4 regions of the Streptomyces sp. NPDC021115 genome follow, and region 1 is predicted to be linked to each of the others. Evidence: riboswitches for the same ligand, from Rfam matches in the RefSeq annotation. Region 1 holds a riboswitch; each other region holds the start of a gene.
The links. A riboswitch is a leader RNA that binds a small molecule or an ion and turns the genes downstream of it on or off. The one in region 1 is predicted to bind cyclic di-AMP.

Region 1 (5,665 bases):
CGTGGTCATGATGATGTCGTCGAAGTCGAGGGCGTTGGCCTCGCGCAGCCTCGACTGGTACATCGCGTACGCCTCGGCGAGCGTCTTCTCGAACCCGTCCGCCGCCTGACCGGCGAAGGTCTCCTCGTCGATCAGCTCGTTCTTCAGGTTGGAGATCTTGGCGCTGAACGACTTCGGCGGGAACTTCTTCGGGTCGAGGTCGAGATCCCGGCACACCAGCGCCATCAGCCGCTTCGAGTCGGCGGCGTCGTAGATCGAGAACGATGAGGTGAAGCCCAGCTTCTTCGACTCGCGGCGCAGGATGCGGACGCACGCGCTGTGGAAGGTCATCACCCACATGGCGTTCGCCCGCGGGCCGACCAGCTCCTCGACCCGCTCCTTCATCTCCCCCGCCGCCTTGTTGGTGAAGGTGATGGCGAGGATCTGACCGGGGTGCACATGGCGGGTGCCGAGCAGATAGGCGATGCGGTGGGTGAGCACCCGGGTCTTGCCGGACCCGGCCCCCGCGACGATCAGCAGCGGCGAGCCGGTGTGCTCCACGGCGGCCCGCTGCTGCTCGTTCAGCCCCTCCAGCAGCGCCGCCGGGTCGAGGACGGGGCGGGCCGCACCGTCCCGGTAGTACGCCTCTCTGGGGCCGCCGGTCGGCACCGGTGCGTCAAAGTTCCCCTCGGGCCTGGCGGCCCCGGGGAGACCCCACTCGCTGAAGAGGTGGTGCGGCACGTCCTCGCCGCCTGAACCGCCCGCCGGGCCCGGGTGTGCGGAATCCTCGGGCGGCGGGGGCTCCTCGTCAGGGGCCCCGAGATCCGCCAGGAAGCTGTCGTCAAAGAGGCTGCTCATCGCTCACCGAGTTTAGGCGGCCCCACTGACAGCCTACGCATGGACTGCGCATGGATGTCACGAAACGGTTTCGGGCAAAACGACCACCAGCCTTCACAGGAGCCCCACGAGTTGGCTACCGTCCTCCCTCAGGCAGCCCGCAGACCCGTCGGCGAACCGCGTCGGCCCGGGCGGCCTCCGCCGAGTCCGGCCACGTCGCAAGGCGCCCGGAGCCGGGGACCCAGAACGCAACACCGGGGTGAATCGGCCCGAGCGGCAGGTACGACGTCACGACGCGCCGTCCGTCCGCAGAGGCCGTAGGGCAACCTTCCGAACCGCCCGAACCCGACAGCTAACCCGGTAGGCGGTCCACGGAAGGAGTCGCCTCCCTTGGCGTCGCACCGCAAGCCGCGGACCCGAATACCCACCGCCGCCTCGTCCACCGGGCGCCGCACCGCCGTCGGATTCACCACCGCCGCCCTCGCCTCCGTCACCCTCCTCTCCCAGACCGCGAACGCCGCCCCGGGCGACCCGAAGCCCGGCACCACGCAGTCGATCGAGGCGGTAAAGGAGAAGGTGGACACCCTCTACCACCAGGCGGAATCCGCCACCCAGCACTACAACGCCGCCAAGGAGCGCGCCGCGCAGCAGCGCACCAAGGTCAACCGGCTGCTGGACGATGTCGCCGAGAACACCGAGAAGCTGAACGAGGCCCGCCGCACGCTCGGCACCTACGCCGCGGCCCAGTATCGCGACGGCGGCGTGACCTCGAGCGCCGCGACCCTGCTGTTCTCCAACGATCCGCAGGACCTCTTCGACCAGTCCCATCTGATGAACCGGATGGCCGGTTCTCAGAAGAAGGCCGTCGACGACTTCCAGACGCAGGCGGCGAAGGTCGCCAAGGAGCGCGGCGAGGCGGCCAAGAGCCTGGAGTCGCTGAACGAGACCCAGCGGGAGCTGAAGACCAAGAAGAAGTCCGTCCAGGACAAGCTCGCGCAGGCCCGCCGGCTGCTGGCGAACCTGACCGCCAAGGAGAAGGCGCGGCTGGCGGCGATCGAGAAGAAGAAGGCCGAGGAGGCGCGGCGCAAGGCGGCCGAGCTGGCCGAGAAGCAGCGGGAGGCGGCGGCCCGGCAGAAGCAGCAGGAACAGGAGCAGCAGTCGAGCGGAAACTCCTCTTCCGGTTCCGGAAGCAGCTCCGAAAGCAGCTCCGGCTCGTCCACCTCCACGAGCAGCACCAAGGCCGCCAAGGCGATCGACTTCGCGGAGTCCCAGCTGGGCAAGCCGTACGTGTGGGGCGCCACCGGCCCCAACTCCTATGACTGCTCAGGGCTCACCCAGGCCGCCTGGAAGGCCGCCGGTGTCGCGCTGCCGCGCACCACATGGGACCAGGTGAAGGCCGGTACGCGCGTCTCGACCTCCGACCTCAAGCCCGGCGACCTCGTCTTCTTCTACGACGACATCAGCCACGTCGGCCTCTACATCGGCAACGGGATGATGATCCACGCGCCGAAGCCGGGGGACGTGGTGAAGAAGGCGCCGATCACCGAGATGCCGATCTACGGGAGCGTGCGGCCCGCCTAGCCGCGGTGAGCGGTGGCGGCTGCCCGATACGCGGGCAGCCGCCGCCGCTCCCCCATCACGTGCCCGGCTTACGCCCGTACACGTACACGTCGTCGCCGTTCCGCAACAGGCTCCAGTACTTCTTCGCGTCACCGGACCGCATGTTGACGCAGCCGTGGGAGCCGGGCGGCGACCATACGCTTCCCGCGATGGAGTGGAACGCCTGCCCGCCGTCGAAGAACTGGCTGTACGGCATGGCCACGTCGTAGATCGTCGACCAGTGGTCGATGTCCCGCCAGTAGATCTTCTTCAGCCCGGTGCGGGTCTCGTACTTGTCCCGCCCGCTGCGCACCGGCACCGGCCCGAACACCAGCCGCGAACCGTCCTGCACCCAGCTGAGCTGCCGGGTGAGGTCGACGCAGGCGATGCGGCCCTTGTTGGTGGGGCACTTGCGCGCCGCGTTGGGGTTGTGCCCCGCCGCCTTCTGCGCGTTGATCAGCTTCATGATGCCCCAGGTGACGGGGCCCGCGTAGCCGATCGTCGGGCTTATGCCGTGGTTGATCTGGAATCTCTGCGTCGCGCGGCAGTCCCCCGAGGACTGCCGACCGTCGACGGGACGGCCGAGGAACTTCTCGACCTGCTTCTGATACGGACCGGTGCTCGCCGTGCACGAGGTCGCCGCCTGCGCCGGTGCCGCACCGAACGCGACCGACAGCGGCACCACCATGCCCGCCACACCCAAGGCGACCGCCGTGCGGCGGCGCCATGCCCGCCACGCCCCGAACCCTGCCGTTACCCCCATTGCGCGCTCCCTCCGGGCTTGCCCTTCTCGGGTAAGACAGTCGAAGAGTGCGTCGGGTTGCGCTTACAGGTGCGATTTCCCCCATTCCGCCCCTTCGCGCCCCCGGGTTGGCCCACCGGAACGGGGCAGAGGGAGATCCGGGATCAGGTCCCGGATCAGGTCCAGAGCACGGCGATGAAGATGTTCACCGTGGTCAGCGCGCCGACCGCGCCGAACACCGCGGGCTCCACCTTCTCCTCGTCCCGCTTCACATACACCAGGCCCAGGATCACGACCAGCAGCGCCAGCTTGACGCCGATCTTGACCGTGTTGACGGTCTGATCGTCCGCCTGGTTCAGCCCGACCAGTGCGGCGCCCGTGACCAGCATGGTCAGCGCTCCGTGCAGCATCCCCGGCGTCATCCGCGCGCCGTCCCCGCGTACCGCCGTGAGCTGGGAGAGGAAGCCTCCCAGCAGGGCGGCGATGCCGACGATGTGCAGGCCGACGAACACATTGATGAGTACGTCCATGGCATCGGAGACTAGCGCCGCACATATCACCGCCAGTCACCCGGGTGCGCCCCGATCAGCACATCGGTCACAGCCGCCCCGATCCCGCCCACCCCACGCCGCCCCCGCGATCAGCAGGCGCCACCGGTGAGACGAAACCGTCCAGCTCCGGTCATCTCAGCGCGCCGCGCCGCGGCCCCGCCTAGCTTCCCCTCCAGAACGCACGACCCGCATCTGTCCCCGCACCGAAACGGAAGGTGAGACGCCGCAGTGGCGCCGCAGCCCCCCACGAAGCCGAAGCAGCGGCACCGCCCGTCGCTCACCAGCACCACCATCCGCACCGCCGCGACCCTCGCCCTCGCGGGCGCCGCCTCAGCGACCGCCCTCCCGGGCATCGGGCACGCCGAGCCCCGTCTGACGCCCGCCCAGGTGAAGGCGAAGGTCGACGCGTACCAGCGGGAGGCGGAGGAGGCCACCGAGAAGTACGACGGCGCCCGGGCCGCAGCCGCCACGGCGCAGCGGTCGCTCCACCGGTTACGCGACGAGGCGAGCCGCCGCACCGCCCGCCTCAACACGGCGCGCAACGCCCTCGGCGCGTTCGCCACCGCCCAGTACCGCTCCGGCACCGTCGCCCCCACGCTTCAGCTGGCCCTGTCCTCCTCCCCCGCCCAGTACCTCCAGCGCGCCGCGCTCGCCGACCGCGCGGGCGACCGCCAGGCCGTGACGATCGCGCGCATCACCCGCGAGGAGCGGTCGCTGCGCCGCGTCCGGGGCGAGGCGGCCGACCGGCTCCGTGCGCTGCGCGCCGCGCAGGCGGCCGCGGCGCGCCATAAACAGGCCGTCCAGGAGAAGCTGGCCGCGGCCGACGCGCTGCTGACCAAGCTGACGCGCGAGCAGCGCGACCGCCTCCGCGCCGCCCAGGACGCCCACCCCTCGGCGTCCCCGCACCACGCCACCCCCGCCCGCACCGGCGGCCGGGCGGCCCGCGCCATCTCCTTCGCGTACGGGGCGATCGGCAAGCCGTACGTCTGGGGCGCGACCGGGCCGCACGGCTACGACTGCTCGGGCCTGACCCAGGCCGCCTGGCGCGCCGCCGGGGTGTCCCTGCCGCGTACCACCTACACCCAGATCAACGCGGGCCGCCGCATCTCGCGCGGCGAACTGGCCCCCGGTGACCTGGTCTTCTTCTACTCCGGCGTCAGCCATGTCGGCCTCTACATCGGCAACGGCCTCATGATCCACGCCCCGCGCCCCGGCGCCCCGGTCCGGGTGGCCCCGATCGACCAGATGCCCTTCGCGGGCGCGGCCCGCCCCGCTTGAGGCCCCCGGCCTGAGGCCACCCGGCATGCCGATTACTTGTACGTGATGTCCCAGTGGTTGCCCTCGTTGGCGTAGATGTTGCCCGCCGAGGACCGGTACATGGGCGCCCCGTCACCCCGCCTGCCGATGTAGGCGTACTGGCGCTTGATGAAGCGGGTGACGCAGGTCGTGGGCGCGATGTCGACCTTGTAGCCGTTCCAGTGGCTGCGCGTACCCGAGGCGTGCCCGGTCTCCGTGCCCCCGGTGATGGTGACCCGGCAGCGGCTGGCCCGCTTGAAGGCGATGACGCCCGTGATGGTGCCGGAGTTGACTTTGGTGAAGGAGGTACAGGTCCTCCGGTTGCGGTCGGAGCAGTTGCCGCTGGAGGTCCAGCTGATACCGGCCGCCCGCAGCTTGGCCGCCGCCTGGCTGTGCGTCAGCTTGGTGCCGCTCGCCTCCGCGGTGGCGGCGGGCAGGAGGACGGCGGTCGCCGCGGCTGCGGCCACGGCGGCGGCGCAACCACGGTGTGCGAGGCGCTTGAGGGACATGAAGCGTTCCTTTCGTCGCGGTGAGCGTGCTTCTGCGTTCGCCCTGATCGTGTCGGCGCGGCCGCCGTCCCGGCCAGCGTCGGCCGGGCACCGCGGTCAACACGGGACGTCCCGCGCGCCGACCTGCGGAATGGGACGGTCCGAGTACGGTG
Region 2 (5,665 bases), on a different contig from region 1:
CGGCCGTCCAGCCGAAGACGTTGCCGCCAAGGGAGAGCGGGAAGACGGACAGCTTGCCGATGTTCTTTCGGGTCTCAGTCATATGTTTTGACAACGTGGCAGGCGGAGGGGGTTATTCCGTCAGAGCCCGGCGGAACCCGCGGGAAACGAACCGGCGGCCCTGGCGTCAAGGGGGGAGAGAGCGCCAGAGCCGCCGGAGCGAGGGGCCGCCGGGAGCGGCGGCCGGATCAGGGGGTCACGGGTTCAGCCCGTGGTCGCGCAGCCAGGGCATCGGGTCGATCGGGGAGCCGCCGCCCGGCCGGACCTCCAGGTGGAGGTGGGGGCCGGTGACGTTGCCGGTGGCTCCGACGCGGCCGATGGTCTCGCCCGAGGACACCTTGCCCGAGGTTACGACCATGGACGAGAGGTGGCAGTACCAGATCTCGGTGCCGTCGTTGAGCTTGAGCACGATGCGGTAGCCGTACGAACCGGCCCAGCCCGCCTGGGTGATGGTGCCGCCGCTCAGCGCCTTGACCGGAGTGCCGGTCGGGGCGGCGAAGTCCTGGCCGGTGTGGTCGGCGGACCACAGGTCGCCGGCCTGGCCGAAGCCCGCGGTCAGGGTGTACGAGGCGACGGGGAGGACGAACCCGCTGGTGGCGGCCTTGGCGGCGCGCTCGGCGGCGGCCTTGGCCGCGGCTTGCTTCTTCTCGGCCTCCGCCTCGGCCTTCGCCTTCGCCTCGGCGGCCTTCTTCTTGGCCGCGGCCTCGGCCTTCTTCTGGTCCGCCAGGTCGCGGGCCTTCGCGGCGGCCTTGGCCGCGTCGTCGGCGGCGGCCTTGGCGGCGGCCCTGGACGCCGCCTCGCGTCTGTCGTCGTCCGCCGCGGTCTGCTGGCCCTCGGCCTGCCGCAGGATGCGGGTGCGCAGCGCCTCGCCGGAGTCGGTGGCGCTGGTGGTGAGGGTGGCCGCGGCGGGCTGCGAGGAGTCCTGGTCGTCCCCCATCAGGGAGCCGATGCCGGGCAGGTCCTTGGCGGCGGGCAGCTGGGCCTGGACCTTGTCGGCGACGTGGGCGAGGTCCGGCATGGAGATCGGGACCGCCGGACGGTCCTTGGCGCTCGCCATGCCGCCCGCGCCGACCGCCGCGATGACGCCGACGCCGAGGACGGCGCCGCTGCGGGCCATGGTCCCGCCGCGCTGCTTGCCGACGCGGTGCCTGCCGCGGAGCGGGGCGATGGACTCCTCGGTGGGGTTCCATTCGTCCCAGACGGTTTCCTTGGCACCGGACGGCTCATCCGGTTCGGCGCCGAGGCCGACCGCGGGCCGGGCGCCGGCGTCGAAGCCGACCCCGTACGCGGTCGCGGTGCCGATGCCGGTGCTCGATGAGCGATACGGGGCTTCGTCCAGTACGGACCTGTTGGACGCCACCGGGGCGCACTCCTTTCCTTCCCTCTCGCCGACCGGGTTAGCTGACGGGTTCGGAGCAGGAAGGTCTCCTACGGGTCAGGTTCGACCCGATTCACCCCAAGATGGTGGTTCCCCGGCTCCCTCGGTGCCGCGGATGTCGCGCCACGTACGGGATTAGGCGACGGCGCACGGTGCCGCCACTGCGACGACTGTGTCGACCGCGCTGCGTTATCGAACGTTAATAGAGAGCGCGACATGATTCCAAGCTCTTCTGAAGAATCCGCGCAGCTTTGGCATGAACTTAGTAACCAAGGAAGGACAGATGGGGACGTTTCCCCTCGCTTGAAAAGGGTTGGTAAAAACCTCCCAGGAGCTGATCGTGCGTCAATCGTTATGCGTGGCCGTCACGGTCGACTACGGTCCGTGTCCGGAGCGGGGGGCGTGGTTCCGTTCGGTCCTGGCGGGCGATGGACCGCGAGCAGCGCCATGTCGTCCGAACCCTCCCCGCCCGTATGCAGGGCGATGTCCGCCACCAGCGCGTCGAGCAGCGCGCCAGGACCGGTGAAGCGGCGGCCGCGCAGCCGTTCCTCCGGGACGTAGAACGTGCCGTGCCGGTCGCGCGCCTCGGTCACCCCGTCCGTGAACAGCAGCAGGGTCGCGTCCTCGGGAAACCGCAGCTCCGTCACCCGGTCGGGCCACGCACCCAGTTCGCCCATCCCCAGCGGCAGCGCGGCCGCCGCGGGTTCCAGGGGCCGTACGCCGCCGTCGCCCGGCAGCAGCAGTGGCGGGGGATGACCGCGGTTGATGAGGCGGAGGGTGGAGTCGCCGCGCGGGATCTCGCCGAGGACGGCGGTGGTGAACCCCTCGAACGCCTCCAGCTCGGCCCGCCGCGCGCCCTCCCGTCGCAGCGCCCGCTCCAGCCGCCCCGCGAGCCCCTCCAGCGTCGACTCCTGCTCCGCCGCCTCCCGGAACGCGCCGATGAGGACCGCGACGACCTCCACGGCCTGGAGCCCCTTGCCGCGGACGTCCCCGACGAGCAGCCGCACGCCGTGCGGGGTGTCCTGCACCGCGTACAGGTCGCCGCCGATCGCCGCGTACCGATCGGCCGCCACGTAGCGCGCCGCGACGTCCAGTCCGGCGATGCGGGCGGGCGGTACGGGCAGCACGGCCCGCTGCGCCGCCTCCGCGATGCCGCGCGCCGAGGCCAGCCGCCGGTCGCTGCGGCGGACGACGCGGTTGATCACGAGCGCGAGGAGGGCGACGGTGGCCACCGTGGCGATCTCGGTCGCGGCCTGCGTCGGGTCCTTCACCCCGTGCAGCTCCGCCAGCAGGCATACGGCGATGAGGGCGAGGACGGTCGTGACGATGGTCGGCCGCAGCGGGAAGAGGGAGGCGGCGACCAGCGGGGCCGCGGCGAAGAAGGGGGAGGCGGTGTACGGGGCCGGGGCGGCGAGGTCGAAGGCGACGCCGCCGAGCAGCAGGACGGCGGGGGTCCAGCGGGCCAGCCGGCGCCCCGACGAGACCTGGGCGGCCTCCTCGGCCGTGAAGAGCCTGGCGCCCGCTCCCGGGGGCTCGGCGGCGGGCGTACGGGCGGGCGCGCGGACGCCCGTACGCGCCCTGCTCCCTCGCACCCGCGCCACCGGCCTGTCTCGCTTTCCCTGGTTCGTGACCCCGTTCGTGACCCCGCCCTCAGGCTTCCGGCTGCGGGGGCGGGGTGCGAGCCGGTGGCGGCCATGTGGGTGCGTCAGTGTGCGTCAAGATGCATCAGCGCGTGCGTCAAGGTGCGTCAAGGTGCGTCCGAAAACGCCGAGCGGCCCCGGATGGCAGGCATCCGGGGCCGCAGGGTGAGCCGGTGGCGTTCGCCGGGGCTCGGTGGGCGTCAGCCGCGGCCGTAGCCACCGCCGTTGCCGAGGGCGACGTTGCTGCAGCTGCCGCCCGCGTTGATGTCACCCGAGCTGGCGAGGCCGCCGATGTTGGTGATGAGGCCGGTAGCCGTGCCGCAGTTGTTTTCCTGGTAGGCCGAGGTGCCGTAGGTGTAGTTGACGCAGTTGGGGCTGATGCCGATGTCACCCGTGGTGGCGCCCACAGCCGTGTTGACGATCGGGGCGGTGGCCGTTTCACAGTTGTTGACCTGGATCGTCCCGAAGGGGTCGAAGCCCCCGCCGCCGTGGTGGGCGGCGGACGCCGCACCCGCACTCCCCAGGACCAGAGTGCCTGCCGCCACGGTCAGGACAGCAAGCTTCTTTCCGATGTTCACGAGATTTCCTCCAGAAGAGCCGAATCCGCGGAAAACCACACATTGCGATTCAACGAAAGGAAATCCGCGACATCGGGGAGGCGCGCACGTACTTCACCCGATGGGCCCACTGTCGGATCATTCCGAAGTCGGTGTTCTCAGGGATCGACACGGCCCTCAGAGGTCGACGCCGAGGGCGCGGGCGTGGCGGTCGGCCGCCAGCTCCGCCGAGACCTCGTCGAGGTACACCTCGCACACCAGTCGCCCGTCCCGGGTCAGGTTGTGCTCCAGCTCCCACAGCACGATCTCGTCCCCGCCCGCGAGCAGGAAGGCGTGCTCGTAGAAGCGGCACCAGGTGGCGTCGGGGCCGCCGGAGCGGCGGCGCGGCTTGGGGGCGAGGGCGATGTCATGGGCGAACGCGGTCGCCAGCAGCCGCTCGGTCTCCTCCCCCGGCCGGTCCGGGTTCTCCGCGCGGCGCAGGACGCGGCGGGCGTGGTCGGCCGAGTCGTCGGCCACGTACGCCCGCTGGACGCCCGGGGGCTCGGCGGCCCGGAACAGCTGGTCCGGCAGCCACAGCGGTAACCCGTCCAGCTCTTCCCAGCGGGAGCCGCCGATGCACCGGTGGACGCGGCGCTCGGCGAGCGCCAGGGCGTCCTCGTCCGCGTACAGCTCGAACAGCGGGTGGTCGTCCGGGCCGGTGTTGTGCTCCAACTCCCACAGCAGCAGGCTGCTGCCGTCGGGCAGCAGGAAGACATGCCGGTACGTCGTGTAGCCACGCGGACCTGACGGCTCATTGCACTGCCGGCAGGAACGCAGCTCGGACTGGTGCATCAGGGCGCTCCGCGCCCGGCTCAGCACCGCCTCACCGATCTCGAAGCCGTTCTGCGCACGGGCCAGCAGCCCGTCCATCAGCTCGGCGGGGGTTCCCCCCGCTCCTGAGTGCCCCACGTCTCTCCTCCCGCCCCCGGGTGACTCCCTCGCACACTTAGCGTAGCGACGTGAACACGCGCCGCGCCCGTGGTTCCGCGAAGCAGCCGGTCGGACTTGCGCCTCACTCACTCCTGCGTCGTGGAGCCAGGATGTATCACTTGTTCGACAGGTCGAACAACTCGGAATGTCATATTCCGGAAACCTGGCCGCCACCGGCACGGCATCGGACCGGCACCGGGCCGATCACCGGACCGACCATGAGGCAGGTATCGCTTTTCAGGATTTTCAGGGAGGCGATATGCCAGACGAGTGAATCGAAGTCCCGGCCCAATGCCTTTCCTGAATGCCTTCGTTGAGTCCAGCGTCCGTGAATCCGCGGAATAACCACACGGAGGATTAAGTGAACATCGGCAAGAAGGCAGCCTTCCTGACCGCAGCGGCCGGCGCTCTCGTCATCGTCGGCGCCGGCGCCGCGAGTGCCCACGCCTACGGCGGGGTCTACCAGGGCAACGACTGCGAAACCGCCACCGGCGCCATCATCACCGGCGCCGTGACCGCGCCGTCGGGTGACCTCAACGTCGGCGCCGACTGCGTCAACTTCACCAACTCCGGTGCTACGGCCTACCAGGGCAACGACTGCAGCACCGCCACCGGCCCGATCACCACGGCGCCCGCCCTGGCGCCCACCGGCGACATCAACCTCGGCGCCCACTGCACCAACATCGCGGTCACCCCGTGACGTTGCCGCGGCACTGAACACCTCACGGTGTTCCCGTAGAAACGGCGGCCCTGGAAGCACTCTTCCAGGGCCGCCGCCGCGTGAATGCCGCAATGGCCGCCGCCCCAACGATGTGTTTACTGCGCCATTCGGGTACGGCGACGGCGTTCCGGGGAGCCTCGGCTGGTCGGTGTCGTTCATCGGGTGTTCGCTGATATCGGGGAAAAATCACTTGGAGGCTCTTAGATGCACATGGGAAAAAGGACGGCGCTTCTCGTAGCGACGATGGGCGCACTGGTCATCGGCGGCGCGGGCGCCGCCGACGCCGCCGAGAGCGGCACCGGGCCGTCGACCCTCCCGCTGGGCGGAGGAGTGCAGCAGAACCGTTGTGACTCCAACTCCC
Region 3 (5,665 bases), on a different contig from region 1:
CCGACAAACCAGCCCCACACGAGAGGCGATTCGCATGCTTTCCGGGAACGGACGTCACCGCCGCCCCCGCCAGGCTCCGGCCATCGTCGTCGCGGCGGGGGTGACCGGCGCGAGCATCGCCATCCCGCTCCTCGGCGCGACCGGCGCCCAGGCCGCCCCCGCCTCCGCGTGGGACCGGGTCGCCGAGTGCGAGAGCGCCGGGATGTGGAGCGCCAACGAGGGCAATGGCTTCTACGGCGGTCTTCAGCTGACCCTCGACATGTGGAAGAAGTACGGCGGCACCGGCTACGCCCCGCGCCCCGACCTCGCCAGCCGCTCCCAGCAGATAGCCGTCGCCGAGGCGATCCTCGGCGACCGCGGCCCGGACGCCTGGCCCAGCTGCGCGCTGAACGCCGGGCTGGCCGACGGCGGTGACGCCCCGGACGTGAACCCGGGCAGCACGGCACGCCCCTCCCAGCAGCCCCCGCAGCGCGACGACTCGGGCGACGCGGGCGATACGGACCGGCGGGACGACTCGGGCGAGCGGGACGGCGGCGCTCCGTCCGGCAAGACCCCCGACGCCTCGTCCACGCCGGACGCGCCGGACGCGTCCCGTACGCCCGACGAGCCGGGGGCGCCCGACGCATCGGACACGCCCGACGAGCCGGAGCGGTCCCATGCCTCGAAGTCGCCCGACGGGCCGGACCGCGACGCGTCCTCCCCGTCCCCCTCTTCTCCGTCTCCCGGCGACTCCGGCGCGCGGGAACGGCCGAGCGGCCACGCCTCGCGCGGAGGCGCCGAACGTGTCGAAAACCCCACGGATGGCGGCTACACAGTGCGTCCGGGTGACAACCTTTCAGCAATCGCCGAAAAGCAGGAATTGGGCGCTGATTGGCGTCGGCTCTACGCGTCCAACGAAAGCCTCATCGGAACCGACCCGGATCTCATTCTCCCTGGTCAGCGACTTGACCTCACCATCAGGGGCCAGTAGTTCGGGGGGATTTGCCCGATCTGGCGCCGGTGAGACATACCTCTCGTCACATTTACCGGGGCGTCCCTCGTGTCCGGTCTCTCCACACCCGGCCCCACCTGCGCCGATGTGGGCCAGGTGAGATCGATTACAACCCTCTTCGCTGCGATGGGGGTGTTTGAACGTTTCCCGGCCGTGTGTTTAACGTCTTTCCGCTCGCCACCGCGAGCACCGTCGACCGTCACGCCGAGTCCTGCCGGCGGTCGTCCGGTACCGACGCGCCAGCGCCGAAGGCAGGAGCGGGGGACCCAAGGTAAGTGCCGTAAGGCCAGCGGAACCGGCCGAGCGGCTAGGGGTGAAGCCCGGTGCGAACCCCGCACCGGGCCGGGCAACTCACGCCCGAACCCGACAGCTCACCTCGTAGGCGTCGGTGAGGAAACGAACGAACATGTCCAACGCTCAGGGCAAGCACCGTCGTCCTTCCAAGGCCACCCGCATCACCGCGCTCGTCGGCCTCGCCGGAGCCGCCGTGGCCACTCCGCTCATCGGTGCGACGTCCGCCTCTGCCGCCACCACGTCCCAGTGGGACCAGGTCGCGCAGTGCGAGTCCGGTGGCAACTGGTCGATCAACACCGGCAACGGGTACTACGGCGGCCTTCAGTTCTCCTCCTCCACCTGGGCCGCCTACGGCGGTACCGCGTTCGCGTCCACCGCCGACAAGGCGGGCAAGGCCCAGCAGATCCAGGTCGCCGAGAAGGTCCTGTCCAGCCAGGGCAAGGGCGCCTGGCCGGTCTGCGGCAAGGGCCTGACCACCGGCGGCGCCCCGTCGGCCCCCCAGCCGTCGACCCCGCAGCAGAGCCAGCCCGACTCCTCGCAGTCGGCCCCGTCCGCCCAGCCGAAGGCCGCGCCGCGCAGCGCGCCCGAGCACGCCGCGCGCTCCGAGGCCCGCGGCCCGGTCAAGAAGGGCGACGGCGAGTACAAGGTCAAGTCCGGTGACACCCTCGGCAAGATCGCCAAGGCGGAGGGCGTCAAGGGCGGCTGGAAGAAGCTGTTCGACCTGAACAAGAACATCATCCAGAGGGCCGACCTGATCTTCCCCGGCCAGCAGCTCCACCTGAGCTGAACCGCCCCACCGTAGCCAACGAGCCCCGGCCGGGTGCGCCGCCCCCACGGTGCACCCCGCCGGGGCTTCGGTGCGGTTAGGCTCATGCTGCTACCGAAGACCCATACGAAGGAGATCCTCGTGCCGTCCATCGACGTCGTCGTAGCTCGCGAGATCCTCGACTCGCGAGGCAACCCCACGGTCGAGGTCGAGGTCGGCCTCGACGACGGCAGCACCGGCCGTGCCGCCGTCCCGTCCGGCGCTTCCACTGGCGCCTTCGAGGCCCTCGAACTCCGTGACGGCGACAAGAACCGCTACAACGGCAAGGGCGTGGAGAAGGCCGTCCTCGCCGTCATCGAACAGATCGGCCCCGAGCTGGTCGGCTACGACGCCACCGAGCAGCGCCTGATCGACCAGGCGATGTTCGACCTGGACGCCACCCCCGACAAGTCCTCGCTCGGCGCCAACGCCATCCTCGGCGTCTCCCTGGCCGTCGCCCACGCCGCCTCCGAGGCGTCCGACCTGCCGCTCTTCCGTTACCTCGGCGGTCCGAACGCGCACCTGCTGCCGGTCCCGATGATGAACATCCTGAACGGCGGCTCGCACGCCGACTCCAATGTGGACATCCAGGAGTTCATGATCGCTCCGGTCGGCGCGGAGTCCTTCTCCGAGGCCCTGCGCTGGGGCGCCGAGGTCTACCACACCCTCAAGGGCGTGCTGAAGGAGCGGGGCCTGTCCACCGGCCTCGGCGACGAGGGCGGCTTCGCGCCGAACCTCGACTCCAACCGGGACGCCCTGGACCTGATCGTCGAGGCCATCAAGAAGGCCGGTTACCAGCCCGGCCAGGACATCGCGCTCGCGCTCGACGTCGCCGCCTCCGAGTTCCACAAGGACGGCGTCTACCAGTTCGAGGGCAAGGACCGCACCGCGTCCGAGATGACCGCGTACTACGCCGAGCTGGTCGAGGCGTACCCGCTGGTCTCCATCGAGGACCCGCTGAACGAGGAGGACTGGGACGGCTGGAAGACCATCACCGAGCAGCTGGGTGACAAGGTCCAGCTGGTCGGCGACGACCTGTTCGTCACCAACCCCGAGCGGCTGGCCCGCGGCATCGAGAACGACACCGCGAACGCCCTGCTGGTCAAGGTCAACCAGATCGGCTCGCTGACCGAGACCCTGGACGCCGTCGAGCTGGCCCAGCGCAGCGGCTTCAAGTGCATGATGTCGCACCGCTCCGGTGAGACCGAGGACGTCACCATCGCCGACCTGGCCGTCGCCACCAACTGCGGCCAGATCAAGACCGGCGCCCCGGCCCGCTCCGAGCGGGTGGCCAAGTACAACCAGCTGCTGCGCATCGAGGAGATCCTGGACGACGCCGCGGTGTACGCGGGCCGCTCCGCGTTCCCCCGCTTCAAGGGCTGACGCTCCTCGATCCTCGACGAGCGGACACGTCTGACGCCTGTCCCCGGCCGCGGTCCCGTACCGTGGCCGGGGACGGCGTGACTCGTCACTCAAGGCTCACGGCTCAAGCGAAGTCATCACCGGGGAGGCGACGTGCCGGCGGATCGGTTCTCCACCGCGACCAGGCTCAAGGCGCTCGGCGAACACGCCGCCGCCCGGGTCTACCGTGCCCGGATCAAGCGCCGCCGCAGCCGCCTCACCGGCCGGGCCGCCCTCCTCGCGCTGGTCGTCTGCTCCCTGGTGGTGGCGCTGGCCTACCCCATGCGGCAGTACGTCTCCCAGCGCTCCGAGATCGCCGACCAGCGGCGCCAGGCCCAGCGCGAGCGCGCCGAGGTGGCCAAGCTGCGCGAGCGGAAGGCCCGGCTGCACGACCCCGCGTACATCGAGCGGCAGGCCCGCGAGCATCTGCACTATCTGATGCCGGGCGAGACCGGCTTCAGCATGGTGGACCCCGGCGCCAGGGCCGAGCACTCCACCGACCAGGGCGCGGCGAACCGCCCCTGGTACACCAACCTCTGGGACACCGTGGACACGGCGGACGAGCCGAAGGCGGCCGCCGCGGACCGCTGACGCGCCGCCTCGGCGCCGCACGGTCGCCCCCGGTCCGATACCGAGCGAAGAGAACTTTCCCCTCATGGACACGCCCCCTCCGCAGACGGAGCCCACCGCGCCCACCGACGCGGACATCGCCGCCGTCAAGGAGCAGCTGAACCGCGTACCGCGGGGCCTGCGCACCGTCGCGCACCGCTGCCCCTGCGGCAACCCCGATGTCGTCGAGACCGCGCCGCGCCTCGAGGACGGGTCCCCGTTCCCCACCCTCTTCTACCTGACCTGCCCGCGCGCCGCGTCCGCGATCGGCACGCTGGAGGCGGAGGGCGTGATGAGGGAGATGACGGCCCGGCTCGCCGAAGATCCCGAGCTGGCCGCCGCCTACCGCGCCGCCCATGAGGACTACATCGCGCGCCGCGACGCCATCGAGGAGCTGAAGGGCTTCCCGAGCGCGGGCGGCATGCCGGACCGGGTGAAGTGCCTGCACGTCCTGGTCGGCCACTCCCTCGCGGCCGGGCCCGGGGTCAATCCGCTCGGCGACGAGGCGATCGCGCTGCTGCCCGAGTGGTGGCGCAAGGGCCCGTGCGTGAGCCCCTGCGGGGACGCCGGGACGGCAGACGCCGGGACGGAAGGGGAGACCGCATGACCCGCGTCGCGGCCGTGGACTGCGGCACCAACTCGATCCGGCTGCTGGTCGCCGACGCCGACCAGGCCACGGGTGAGCTGACCGAGCTGGACCGCCGGATGACGATCGTCCGGCTGGGCCAGGGCGTGGACCGCACCGGGCGGCTGGCCCCCGAGGCGCTGGAGCGCACCTTCGCCGCGTGCCGGGAGTACGCGGAGGTCATACGCGCGCTGGGCGCCGAGCGCGTCCGCTTCGTCGCCACCTCGGCCTCCCGGGACGCCGAGAACCGCGAGGAGTTCGTGCGCGGCGTCGTGGACATCCTGGGCGTCGAGCCCGAGGTGATCACCGGCGACCAGGAGGCGGAGTTCTCCTTCACCGGCGCGACCAAGGAGCTGACCGGGCACGCGCATCTGAGCGGTCCTTTCCTGGTGGTGGACATCGGCGGCGGCTCGACCGAGTTCGTCAGCGGTGACGACGGGGTGCGGGCGGCCCGCAGCGTCGACATCGGCTGTGTGCGGCTGACGGAGCGGCATCTCGTCGTAAAGGGTCAAGTGACCGATCCGCCAACGGCCGGTCAGATCAGTGCCATCAAAGCGGATATCGGCCGGGCGCTGGATCTGGCCGGGGAAACCGTGCCCCTCACGGGGGCGTGCCGCCCGGGCGGGGGCGGGCACACCCTGGTCGGGCTGGCCGGTTCGGTCACCACCGTCGCCGCCATCGCGCTGGGGCTGACGGAGTACGACCCGGCCGCGATCCATCACGCGAGGGTTCGGGCCGATCATGTCAGCGAGATCGTGGGCAAGCTGCTGACCTCGACTCATGCCGAACGGGCGGCCGTCGGGGCGATGCATCCGGGCCGCGTCGACGTGATCGCGGCGGGCGCCCTCGTGCTCCTTTCGATCATGGAGAGGACCGGCGCCGAGGAGGTCGTGGTGAGCGAACACGACATCCTCGACGGCCTTGCGTGGAGCATCGCCTG
Region 4 (5,665 bases), on a different contig from region 1:
ATCCCCTCGGTGCCGGTGGGCCGGGTGAGTCCGGCGCCGCGCCGGTGCAGCCCGGACAGCAGCGCGATGCCGATCGCGCCGGACTGGGTGAACAGCCCGATGCGGCCGGGGACCGGCAGCCGGGGCGAGAGGGAGGCGTTCAGCCGCACGCCCTCGGCGGTGTTGATGATGCCGAAGGCGTTGGGGCCGATGACGCGCATGCCGTAGGTGCGGGCCTGGCGGACCAGGTCGCGCTGGCGGTCGCGGCCCTCGGGCCCGCTCTCGGCGTATCCGGCGGAGAGGACGACGAGCCCCTGGACGCCGCGCGCGCCGCAGTCGGCGACGACGGCGGGCACCTGCGCGGCGGGCACGGCGACGACGGCGAGGTCGACCGGTCCCTCGACCTCGCGCAGGGAGCGGTGGGCCGGGACGCCGTCGGGCTCCAGGCGCGTCCAGTCCTCGGGGAAGGCGTGGTTGACGGCGTGGACCCGTCCGGTGAAGCCGCCGTCGAGGAGGTTCCGCAGTACGGTGCGGCCGACCCCGCCGGGGGCGCGGCCGGTGCCGATGACGGCGACGGAGCCGGGAGTGAGCAGGCGCTGCACGGAGCGGGCCTCGGCGCGCTGTTCACGGGCGCGCATGACGGCCAGGGAGGCGTCGGTGGGTTCGAGGTCGAATTCGAGGCGGACGACGCCGTCGTCGAAGCTGCGCTTCTGGGTGTAGCCGGCGTCCGTGAACACCTTGATCATCTTGGTGTTGGCGGGCAGCACCTCGGCGGCGAAGCGGCGGATGCCGCGCTCGCGGGCGACGGCGGCGATGTGTTCGAGGAGGGCGGAGGCCACGCCGCGGCCCTGATGGGCGTCCTGGACCAGGAAGGCGACCTCGGCCTCGTCGGCGGGGGCGTCTCCCGGTGAGCGGGACGGGAGGTGGGCGGGCAGGCCGTCCTCGTCGATGCGGTCGTAGCGGACGGTGGCGATGAACTCGCCCCCGACGGTGGCCGCGAGGCCGACGCGGTCGACGTAGTCGTGGTGGGTGAAGCGGTGGACGTCGCGGTCGGAGAGCCGGGGGTAGGGCGCGAAGAAGCGGTAGTACTTCGACTCGTCCGAGACGTGTTCGTAGAAGCTGACCAGGCGCTGCGCGTCATCGGGCGTGATGGGGCGGATCTGCGCGGTACCACCGTCCCTGAGCACCACGTCCGCCTCCCAGTGGGTGGGGTACGCGTGATGATCCGACGGGCTCGGCATGGGGACAGGGTACGGGCTCGGGTCCGGGACGCAGCGGTCCGCATGGCGGACACCCTTGCGTGAACGGGGGGTGGCGAGGGAAAGTCCGTATCGGACCTGTTCGGACATGACCGGACCCACTCGGGCCCGACCCGGGCGAGACCGGACACCGTATGATCTGGTCTAGACAACACCACCCGCAGATCTGAAGGGCATCACCATGGCTGAGCGCCGCGTCAACATCGGCTGGGCCGAGGGCCTGCACGCCCGCCCGGCGTCGATCTTCGTCCGTGCGGCGACCGCCGCGGGCGTCCCCATCACGATCGCCAAGGCGGGCGGCACCCCGGTCAACGCCGCTTCCATGCTCGCCGTGCTCGGCCTGGGCGCCCAGGGCGGCGACGAGGTCGTGCTCGCCTCCGACGCCGAGGACGCGGACGTCGCGCTCGACCGCCTGGCGAAGCTGGTGGCCGAGGGTCTCGAGGAGCTTCCGGAGACCGTCTGATTCCATCCGAATCGCATTTCGGCGCGGCGGGGCCGCGGTGAACCATTACGGATCACCGCGGCCCCGTTGTTTTATTGGTGCGGAATTCCTTTGAGGATATACCGGGCGGCTGTTAATTCCGGCCGCTCGCCGTGTTTACGGAATGTTTCGAAGTTCTCACCTGGGACGCATTTCGCCATCGGTATTCGGCCAGCGAACGCTCGGTGTGCGCGGCGACGAGCGCCCGCGCGCGGTCGGCGTCGCCGCGCGCGACCGCGTCCACGATCGCCCCGTGCTCCGCCCAGGACTCGACGGCGCGCACGGACGGGTCCGCCCACCCGGTCGGGTCCGGCGTGCCGGGCGCGGGCTGCCGGGCCCGGTCCACCGCGTACACCCACGCCGTCTTGCGCCGCAGCTGCACCAGCAGACCCGCCAGGCTCGGGCTGCCGGACGCCTGGGCGAGCGTCTCGTGGAACCAGTCCCCCAGCGAGCGCAGCTCGCCCAGGCGGTCGCCCCTGGCCCGCTCCTGGCCGAGCCGGACCAGACCGCGCAGCACCTTCAGATGGCCCTCGGTGCGCCGCTGGGCGGCCCTGGCGGCCCCCAGCGGCTCCAGCAGGGCCCGGATGTCCAGGACGTCGGCCGCCTCCTTCTCGGACGGCTGCGCGACGCACGCGCCCGCATGCCGCCGGGTCGTGACGAAGCCCTCGGACTCCAGGGTGCGCAGCGCCTCACGGACGGGCACCCGGGAGACCCCGTAGCGCCGGGCGAGCAGTTCCTCGGTCAGCCGGCTGCCGGGCGGGCAGGCGCCGGAGATGATGTCGTCACGGATCGCCGCGCACACCGCGTGTGCCGAAATCCGGCGACCGCCCTGGAGCGCGGCCGTATCCCCGTTCACTTCCGCTTCCGCATTCACGTCCGGTCCCGCACTGTCGAACCTCCGCCTCAACCCCGCAAAACGCATCCGAACGACGCGCGTTCCGCGACTCTATTCGAAGCCGCCGGGATTTCCGATGGGCGAAGGAAATTCGGGGATATTTTTTGGTCACAGTCACGGTCACCGCGACGGCCATGGCCGCGGGCATGCCGAAGGCCCCGTCCGGAGCGGACGGGGCCTTTCGACGGGGACGGGCGGGCGTCCGTCAGAGGTTGACGCCGTGCGAGCGCAGGTACGACAGCGGGTCCATGTCCGAGCCGTACTCCGCGGTGGTGCGGGCCTCGAAGTGCAGGTGCGGGCCGGTGACGTTGCCGGTGGCGCCGGACAGGCCGATCTGCTGGCCGGGGGTGACCTTCTGGCCGACCGAGACGCCGATCGACGAGAGATGGCCGTACTGGGTGTAGGTGCCGTCGTTCATCTTGATGACGACGTTGTTGCCGTAGGCGCCGCCCCAGCCCGCCTCGACGACCTCACCGGAGCCCACCGAGTGCACCGAAGTGCCCGTGGACGCCTGGAAGTCGATCCCGGTGTGGCTGCCGGAGGACCACAGTCCGCTGGACGCCTCGTAACCGGTGGAGACGCTGGAGCCGCTGACGGGCGACACGAACGTGTTGAGGCGCTTGCGCTCCTCCTCACGCGCGGCACGCTCCTTGGCGTCGCGCTCCGCCTTGGCCTTCTTCGCGGCCGCCTCGGCCTTCCGCGCGGCCTCCTGGCGGGCCACGGCCTCGGCCTTCGCCTTGGCTGCGGCGGCCTCCGCCGCGGCCTCCTGGGACTGGGCCTGCGCGTCGATCCGGTCGGAGAGACCGTCGCCCATCACCATCGCCTGGCGGAGACCGGTGTCCTGGGGAGACGGCGTCTCGCCGGTCGCGGCGAGGGCGGGGCCGGCGATACCGGCGACGACGCCCGAGGCGACCGTGGTGATGCCCGCGATGTTCGCTCCGGTGCGGACAGCGGCTTGGCTGGGACGTCGGTGCTTCCCGGCGGCACGGGTGAACGCCATGGTGTGGCGCACTCCTTTCCTTCCTTCTCGCCTACCGGGTTAGCTGACGGGTTCGGAGCAGGAAGGTCTCCTACGGGCCCCTCCCCCGGCCGGGGAAGGCGTCCGATTCACCCCAGGGACGTTTGGGTCCCCGGCTCCCCTGGCACTCGCACCATGGGACTCGGCGATGACTGTCCGTGCCGCGGATGCGGCGGGTATCCGGCGAACAGCCGCACTGACGCTAAACGGGCCGTGATTCGATCACCAAACGGTTACGGGTTTTTGTTGTTCTCGCCACAAACCAAACACCCCTCAAATCGGGCATACGGGAGGACCCTGGCGTCTCACTCGACGCCAGGGTCCTTGTGGTGATAGTGCGTTGGGCCGACCCCCGGGACATATCGGGCCCGCCGGGCCGCGGTTCAGCCGGTGATGACGCGCACCTCTCCGATGCCGAGCGCCTTGACCGGCTCCTCGATCTTCGAGGCGTCACCCACCAGCACGGTCACCAGCCGGTCGGCCGGGAAGGCGCTCACGACCGCCGCGGTGGCCTCCACCGTGCCCGCCTCGGCGAGCCGGGCGTACAGCAGCGCCTGGAAGTCGTCCGGCAGATGCTGCTCGACCTGGTCGGCGAGGGTGCCCGCGACGGCGGCGGCCGTCTCGTACTTGAGCGGGGCGACGCCGACGAGGTTCTGCACGGCGACATCGCGCTCGGCGTCCGTCAGCCCCTCCTCCTTCACGGTCCGCAGCACCGTCCACAGGTCCTCCAGCGCCGGGCCGGTGACCTCGGTGGCCACCGAACCGCTGATCGCCAGCAGTGAGGCGCCCGCCGAGCCGCCACCGGCCGGGGAGGGCGGCGTCGAGCGCAGCACCTGGCCGAAGGCGCGCACCCCGTAGGTGTAGCCCTTCTCCTCGCGCAGCACCCGGTCCAGACGGGAGGTGAGGGTGCCGCCCAGGCAGTAGGTGCCCAGCACCTGCGCAGGCCAGACGCGGTCGTGCCGGTCGGCGCCGATGCGCCCGATGAGCAGCTGGGTCTGGACCGCGCCGGGCCGGTCGACGATGACCACACGGCCGGTGTCGTCGGCGATGACCGGCGGGACCGGCCGCTGCGGGGCGGGGCCGCCGGTCCAGGCGCCCAGGGAGTCGGCGAGCGCCTGGTCGAGGTCGAGGCCGGTCAGGTCGCCGACGATGACCGCGGTCGCGGTGGACGGCCGGACGTGCGCCTCGTAGAAGGCCCGCACCGCCGCGGCGTCGATGCCCTCGATGGTCTCCTCGGTGCCCTGGCGCGGCCGGGACATCCGCGACTCGGCCGGGAACAGCTCCTTGGCCAGGGCCATGGACGCGCGGCGGGCCGGGTTGGCCAGCTCGTGCGGGATCTCGTCCAGCCGGTTGCGCACCAGCCGCTCGATCTCGCCGTCGGGGAAGGCGGGGGCGCGCAGGGCGTCGGCGAGCAGGCCGAGCGCCTTGGGCAGCCGGGAGACCGGCACCTCCAGGGAGACCCGGAGGCCGGGGTGGTCCGCGTGGGCGTCCAGGGTGGCGCCGCAGCGCTCCAGCTCGGCGGCGAACTCCTCGGCGGTGTGCTTGTCGGTGCCCTCGGACAGGGCGCGCGCCATGATCGTGGCGACGCCCTCCAGACCGGCCGGCTCGGTGTCCAGCGGGGCGTCCAGGTTGATCTCCACGGCGATGACCTGCTGGCCGGGGCGGTGGCAGCGCAGCACGGTGAGGCCGTTGGACAGCTCACCGCGCTCCGGCGCGGGGAAGGCCCACGGCTTGGGGGCACCGCCCTGCGGCTGCGGGTGGAAGGTCATGGTGGCGGTGACGGCGTCGCTCACTGGGCCGCCTCCCCTTCTGCGTCGGTGTCGGCGGCTTCTGCGGCGTCGGAGGAGTCGTCCGCGCCCTGGACGGGCTCGTAGACCAGCACGGCGCGGTTGTCGGGGCGCAGCCGCGCGGCGGCCACGGCCCGCACCTCCTCGGCGGTGATGTCCAGCACCCGCCCCACTGCGGTCAGGGCCAGCTGCGGGTCGCCGAACAGCACGGCGAACCGGCACAGCTCGTCGGCGCGGCCGCCGACG

Region 2: linked by a shared signal. The riboswitch ahead of ACH4TL_RS17535 (M23 family metallopeptidase) and the one ahead of ACH4TL_RS24730 (NlpC/P60 family protein) in region 1 are both predicted to bind cyclic di-AMP.
Region 3: linked by a shared signal. The riboswitch ahead of ACH4TL_RS39935 (transglycosylase family protein) and the one ahead of ACH4TL_RS24730 (NlpC/P60 family protein) in region 1 are both predicted to bind cyclic di-AMP.
Region 4: linked by a shared signal. The riboswitch ahead of ACH4TL_RS32880 (M23 family metallopeptidase) and the one ahead of ACH4TL_RS24730 (NlpC/P60 family protein) in region 1 are both predicted to bind cyclic di-AMP.

The regions. Positions count from the first base shown of each region.
Region 1 is NZ_JBIRQF010000008.1:106,103-111,767, forward strand. It holds gene pcrA (DNA helicase PcrA) at 1-837, opposite strand, end outside; cyclic di-AMP (ydaO/yuaA leader) riboswitch at 1,006-1,199, shown strand; gene ACH4TL_RS24730 (NlpC/P60 family protein) at 1,207-2,397, shown strand; gene ACH4TL_RS24735 (L,D-transpeptidase family protein) at 2,453-3,178, opposite strand; gene ACH4TL_RS24740 (hypothetical protein) at 3,334-3,687, opposite strand; gene ACH4TL_RS24745 (NlpC/P60 family protein) at 3,937-4,986, shown strand; gene ACH4TL_RS24750 (hypothetical protein) at 5,019-5,513, opposite strand.
Region 2 is NZ_JBIRQF010000004.1:743,141-748,805, reverse strand. It holds gene ACH4TL_RS17540 (aldo/keto reductase) at 1-82, opposite strand, end outside; gene ACH4TL_RS17535 (M23 family metallopeptidase) at 236-1,399, opposite strand; cyclic di-AMP (ydaO/yuaA leader) riboswitch at 1,411-1,569, opposite strand; gene ACH4TL_RS17530 (PP2C family protein-serine/threonine phosphatase) at 1,783-3,009, opposite strand; gene ACH4TL_RS17525 (hypothetical protein) at 3,258-3,635, opposite strand; gene ACH4TL_RS17520 (DUF6227 family protein) at 3,792-4,562, opposite strand; gene ACH4TL_RS17515 (hypothetical protein) at 4,945-5,283, shown strand; gene ACH4TL_RS17510 (hypothetical protein) at 5,548-5,665, shown strand, end outside.
Region 3 is NZ_JBIRQF010000023.1:28,120-33,784, forward strand. It holds gene ACH4TL_RS39930 (transglycosylase family protein) at 35-970, shown strand; cyclic di-AMP (ydaO/yuaA leader) riboswitch at 1,225-1,391, shown strand; gene ACH4TL_RS39935 (transglycosylase family protein) at 1,398-2,072, shown strand; gene eno (phosphopyruvate hydratase) at 2,187-3,473, shown strand; gene ACH4TL_RS39945 (septum formation initiator family protein) at 3,606-4,082, shown strand; gene ACH4TL_RS39950 (DUF501 domain-containing protein) at 4,147-4,707, shown strand; gene ACH4TL_RS39955 (exopolyphosphatase) at 4,704-5,665, shown strand, end outside.
Region 4 is NZ_JBIRQF010000014.1:98,945-104,609, reverse strand. It holds gene ACH4TL_RS32895 (GNAT family N-acetyltransferase) at 1-1,220, opposite strand, end outside; gene ACH4TL_RS32890 (HPr family phosphocarrier protein) at 1,420-1,701, shown strand; gene ACH4TL_RS32885 (GntR family transcriptional regulator) at 1,814-2,575, opposite strand; gene ACH4TL_RS32880 (M23 family metallopeptidase) at 2,820-3,614, opposite strand; cyclic di-AMP (ydaO/yuaA leader) riboswitch at 3,628-3,790, opposite strand; gene ACH4TL_RS32875 (M16 family metallopeptidase) at 4,016-5,401, opposite strand; gene ACH4TL_RS32870 (M16 family metallopeptidase) at 5,422-5,665, opposite strand, start outside.